2 linked regions of the Pelorhabdus rhamnosifermentans genome follow. The protein of the gene in region 1 interacts with the protein of each later gene in a pairwise test. Links are inferred from orthologs where the notes say so. Each region holds a gene or a part of one and is shown on either strand. Other genes may lie near its edges.

Region 1 (2,924 bases):
TCTTCGTGAAAACGCCACCAAGTGTTTCAATACCAAGGGATAGAGGCGTAACATCAAGAAGCAACACATCTTTGACTTCCCCTACAAGTACACCCGCCTGAATGGCAGCACCGACAGCTACACATTCATCAGGATTAACACCGCGATGAAGTTCTTTACCAATAAAGCCTTTAATGGCTTCCTGTACGGCAGGAATCCGTGAAGATCCGCCAACTAAAATGACTTTATTAATGTCTTTGGGCGACATTCCGGCATCTTGCATAGCCTTATGTGTGGGTCCCATTGTTGATTCTACCAAATCAGCTGTTAGTTCATCAAATTTGGCGCGCGTTAAGTTAATGTCTAAATGTTTCGGACCTGTTTGATCGGCCGTAATAAAAGGTAAATTAATGTTTGTCGTCAAAACACCAGACAATTCAATCTTAGCTTTTTCAGCTGCTTCTAACAGACGTTGATTGGCCATCTTGTCATTCGACAAATCAATGCCCTGTTCTTTTTTAAACTCGTTTACTAACCAATTTCTTACGCGTTCATCAAAATCATCGCCGCCTAAGCGGTTATTACCATTGGTTGCTTTTACTTCAAACACACCATCACCCAATTCCAAGATGGATACATCAAAAGTACCGCCGCCAAGGTCATATACTAAAACCGTGTGATCTTCACCTTTATCAATACCATAAGCAAGTGCTGCTGCTGTTGGTTCATTGATAATTCGGAGCACTTCAAGACCGGCAATAACACCTGCATCTTTTGTTGCCTGTCGCTGAGCATCTGTAAAATAAGCCGGTACGGTAATAACGGCCTGAGTAACCTTTTCACCTAAATAAGCTTCAGCATCTTGTTTCAATTTTTGCAAAATCATGGCTGAAATTTCTTGTGGTGAATAATCTTTGTCATCAATTTTAACCTTGTAATCACTACCCATATGACGCTTTATGGAACTAATTGTTCTTTCTGTGTTGGAAACAGCCTGACGTTTAGCAAGTTGTCCTACGAGCCTTTCACCTGTTTTCGAAAAACCAACAACAGAAGGAGTTAATCTGCTGCCTTCCGTGTTTGCAATAACAACAGGTTCGCCACCTTCCATTACTGCTACAACAGAATTTGTTGTACCAAGGTCTATCCCAATAACTTTTGCCATAATAAATGTCCCCCTTTAATGATTAAAACTTTTATAAGTATCTCAATTTAAGTAAATTGAAGTTAACTATTATTGACGACTTTCACCATACTTGGTCGAACCACTCTGTTTTTTACCTTATAACCTTTTTGCAGTTCTTCAGTAATGATGCCATCTTCTGCTTCAGCATCCTCCACCCGCATCACAGCTTGGTGTTCACTGGGATCAAAAGATTTGCCAACTGCTTCAATTGTCGTCACACCCAACTTTTCCAGTGACGCCTTCATTTGTCGAAAAATGAGTTCTACACCCGAGCGTACCGAACTGATATCCTCAGCATCAGAGGCCAAAGCTCGCTCAAAATTGTCCACAACAGGCAATATCTCAAGAACAATTCCTTCGGCTACTACCGTAGAGAGCTCATCTTTTTCTTGACGACTGCGGCGACGAAAATTCTCGAAATCAGCTTGGAGCCTTTGATATTGCTTCGTTAATTCTTTGATTACCGCATCTTTTTCTTCAATCTGTGCCGTCAGATTCGCACGAAACTGCTGATTATCGGAATTACTCTCTTGCGCTTCCCCTAGATTCGCTTCTTCTGTCGATTCACACTCTGCTGTCTCGTCCTGTTCATCGACAGGGGCAGCTTGCATTTTTTCATTTTCAGCCATACTTTCACCTCATGCTATCATTCTCATTACTTATTTGTTCTGCTTCACTTCAATTGATATTTTTTAATAAGTTCACCCAAATGAGTGTGCATGAACTCTAGAATTGCCATCGTCTTGCCATATTCCATACGCGTCGGTCCTAAAATGGCCACTGTACCTACAACCTGCCCTTCAATACGGTAAGTTGCCTGAACAACACTACAATCCTGGATACCGCTATACTTATTTTCTTGACCGATTGTGACAATGACGCCGTCATTATCACGCATATGCAAAATATCGCAAAGTAGCTTTTCTTCCTCAAGCATGGACAAAATATTTTTGATTTTATCCACATCTTGAAACTCCGGCTGGTTCAATAAATGTGTTGTCCCACCAAGATAGACTTTTTCGCTTTTATCCTGATTCATGGCTTGATTTACTGTGTCAAAAGCATATTGCATGATCGCCGAATCGGCTAGTAAATCCTGTTTAATTTCATCCATAATAGAAAATTTGATCTGTTTAAAATCAAGCCCAGCCAAACGGTTGTTGACACGCACCGCAATATGCTGCAAATCATCATACGTTGTACCTTCGGGAATGTCAATTACTTTATTTTCCATCAATCCCTGATTTGTCACAACAACGGCAATGACCCGATGATCATCAAGAGGTAGAAACTGCAAATATTTAAACTTAGACTCTGAAGCTTGCGGTGCCATGACAAGAGAAATATTATTCGTTATTTTCGACAATACCTTGGCCGTCTCTTGAAATAACTCATCAATACGCCTAACCTTGGCTTCATACCACTGCTGAATTAAACAAGCTTCCTTGTCTGAGATACTGTGAGGTGCCAACAAACAGTCCACATAGAATCGGTATCCCTTAGCAGATGGAATACGTCCAGAAGAAGTATGAGGTTGCTCTAAATAGCCCAGCATCTCCAAATCAGACATTTCATTACGAATGGTAGCAGGACTGACTCCTAAATTGTATTTGCGGGCAATAGTTCTAGAGCCAATCGGTTCGGCAGTCGAAATATAATCGTTAATAATAGCCTGAAGAACTCGGCGTTTTCTTTCATCAAGCATCGACTCCGCCTCCTTTTGTTAGCACTCTCATTCATAGAGTGCTAACATCTAATA
Region 2 (2,952 bases), on another replicon or contig:
TTATTTCTCGGCGTCACAGTGTTCGTAAATTTAAACAGGAAACGGTATCTGATCAGCACATTGAAGAAATGGTTCAGGCTGCTACTTATGCACCCTCAGGAAAAAATAAGCAAAACTGGCATTTCGTTGTCATTAAAGATCTCAATAAAATTAATGAAATTGCCCGTATTGTGGAAGCTGAAAATAATCGGCTGGTAAAGTATATTAAAGATGAAGATAAGATCAAGGCGTTTAAGGGTGCTCTTGGCTATCAGACGGTTTTTAAAGGGGCTCCTGTTCTCATTCTTGTTTATGCCGGCCCCTATGCTACAGTTGCCGATACATTCCGCGAAGAAGGTATTATGCCTTTAGCTGAAGTGGAAAAATATGATAGACCTAATCCGGGTATTCAAAATATTGCTGCTGCCATGGAAAATTTGCATCTTGCTGCTGCCAGTCTTGGTTATGGAACGTGCTGGATGACAGGGCCAACTTATGCAGCTGAGGCCATATCAAATTATATTGGTTTTGAAAAAGCAGGCTATTATTTGGCGGCTCTCACGCCACTTGGGGTTCCCGCATCGGATAAATTGTCTTCACCGCCCCGCAAAGAATTAACAGAAGTATTGACGATTATCCGGTAATTTTTATTTATCTTAATTTTTTTGTAGCAACAGAGATTATAATAGAATACTATACACTAACTAAAGCATTGAACAGTCTTTTATGTCGGTGCTAAGCAAACATCATCCCGTAAAGGGGAGTAGCTAACGGATGACTATCCGTGAGTAGAATCGACAAACTGGCGTAAGCCCGGTTCTACTGGCAGAAATCTGCTATAGCGAGACCTTTATTTCCAGCCAAATTTGGCTGGAAATAAAGGTCTTGTTTATTATATAAATAAAAGATTCGTAAGGATTGCTTTTGCAAGAGCCCTACGAATTTTGTGACAAAGCTTAGGCCTGGCCGGTGAAAGTAAAATACAATAAAACAATATTCATGGCTAAAATGAGGCTGACAATGAGCCAGCCAAAAGTATTTGTGACGAGCTTGTTTTTAAAATTCCCCATAATTTTAGCATTGTTTGTTACGACCATGAGGGGAATAATTGCCGCTGGTAAGGCAAAGCTCAGGATTACTTGACTGTAAACAAGGGCTTCCATAGGATTGACACCTGCTAGCAAAATACCCATGCCAGGCAGCATGGTAATAAGACGACGCGCACTAATGGGAATATCAAAACCGACAAAACCGTTTAAAATCACTTCGCCAGCCATGGTACCAACCGTGGATGAAGAAAGACCGGATGCTAATAAGGCTAAGCCGAAGGCACCTGCCGCCATATTTCCCATTAAAGGCTGAAGTGTCAGATAGGCCCCTTCAATACTGTCAATATCGAGCCCGTTACCATTAAAAACTGCGGCAGATACAATGACCATGGCCGCATTAATAACAAAAGCAACGTTCATGGCAATGAATACATCGATTTTAGCCATTTTAAGATGATGTTGACAGTCGGCTATGTTACTCGTACGGCGTGGCTGCACAAGATGGGAGTGCAAGTAGATGACATGGGGCATGACGGTGGCGCCGAGCATGCCTACGGCAACAAATAAGCTATCAGGCGTGAGCATGGGAACGGCTAGATGGTAGCCGACTTGAATCCAGTCGGGTTTCGCAATAAACATTTCCCACACATAAGCCAGGCTAATGACGGCGATCATGACCGTAATAATTCGTTCGACAACTTTTTGACCATACTTTTGAATATGACAGATACCATAAGTAAGACTTCCTGTGAGTAAAGCCGACCAAACGAGGGGGATGTTAAACAAAAGATAGAATCCGAGAACACCGCCTAGAAATTCTGCCAGATCCGTAGCCATGGCTGCCACTGTGGCTATGGACCACAACCCCCAGTTAACAGGGCGCGAAAATAGGTGGCCGCAATGATCAGGTAAATTGATTCCTGTGGCAATGCCAAGTTTGGCTGAGAGTATTTGGACAAAAATGGCCATAATATTGCTCCATAAAATTACCCAAATGAGATTGTAGGCAAATTGCGATCCGCCGCTAATATTGGTACCAAAATTACCAGGGTCCATGTAGGCTACGCTTACAATAAAAGCCGGACCGAGGTATTTTAGAAATCCCTTGGCTTTTTCTGTGAGTTTTTCTGTATCAGCCAGAGGGGGTAGAGGCAAAGTACGAGATATTTCTGATTCTTTCATGATACTCATCCTTTCGTGTAGAACCACATAAAGTGAAAAAATAATCAGACTACCAGTAAAGGTAACTAATGTAGATTATGAGGTTAGAACACAATCGGTGAGTTGTACAACAATAGACGTTTCTTCAATTTGAAGGAACGTCTATTGTTTTCTCGGTGAATGCGCCGATGACTTTTTTATGTAGCGAAGTATGTTATTCTGTTTAGTTTAGCCTTCTATTTAGTGAGAAGATAAATGAAGCCAGGGGCTGTTGAAACAACATGGAGAGTGTAATAGGGATGGCTACGCTAGGTGGAAAGTAAGTGAGAGCTACAACAAGGCCACAGGCATTATTGCGCATACCGACACTATAAATCATGGTAAGGACCGATTGAGGTGAGTGATCTTTTAACAAAAAAGATCCGATATAACCGACAAAATAGCCTGCTGCTACAACAAGAAAAGTAACAAATAAGGTTTTTACAATAGAGAGATCCCAATGAATTTGCGGCATAACCATGGCGGAGTTAATAATAATGACAATGAATAGTCCGAGCTTGGATGTGGCTCCGCCTACACTCGACGAGAATTGAGTGACTTTTCCTTCTGTCCAATCATGGAGTAACATGCCAAGAACACTGGGGACAGTTACCATGAGCATAAGTTCTTCAATCATTTGCACATAATTTAGACCAATGGTTTTTCCAACAACAAGGTTAAAAAAGAGCGGTAATACAATAGGTACGACAAAAGTATCCAGCGT

The links. Proteins that work in one complex are often made in the same cells at the same time.
Region 2: the proteins of grpE (region 1) and Ga0466249_RS14560 interact in binary tests that used the Escherichia coli proteins (3 or more experiments, as listed by UniProt). The link is inferred for Pelorhabdus rhamnosifermentans from one-to-one orthologs.

What each region holds. Positions count from the first base shown.
Region 1 is NZ_JAHGVE010000009.1:97,676-100,599, reverse strand. The notes cover bases 1-2,851. They hold grpE (nucleotide exchange factor GrpE), read right to left. Parts: upstream 1,795-2,851; coding sequence 1,207-1,794; downstream 1-1,206. Other genes in these bases: hrcA (heat-inducible transcriptional repressor HrcA), read right to left, coding at 1,839-2,851; dnaK (molecular chaperone DnaK), read right to left, coding at 1-1,144. Outside these bases: more of hrcA, read right to left, coding at 2,852-2,870. UniProt on the Escherichia coli protein: Participates actively in the response to hyperosmotic and heat shock by preventing the aggregation of stress-denatured proteins, in association with DnaK and GrpE. It is the nucleotide exchange factor for DnaK and may function as a thermosensor.
Region 2 is NZ_JAHGVE010000011.1:128,091-131,042, forward strand. What follows is about bases 74-2,952. They hold Ga0466249_RS14560 (Nramp family divalent metal transporter), read right to left. Parts: upstream 2,211-2,952; coding sequence 936-2,210; downstream 74-935. Other genes in these bases: Ga0466249_RS14555 (nitroreductase family protein), read left to right, coding at 74-623; Ga0466249_RS14565 (bile acid:sodium symporter family protein), read right to left, coding at 2,413-2,952. In the rest of the region: more of Ga0466249_RS14555, read left to right, coding at 1-73. UniProt on the Escherichia coli protein: H(+)-stimulated, divalent metal cation uptake system. Involved in manganese and iron uptake. Can also transport cadmium, cobalt, zinc and to a lesser extent nickel and copper. Involved in response to reactive oxygen.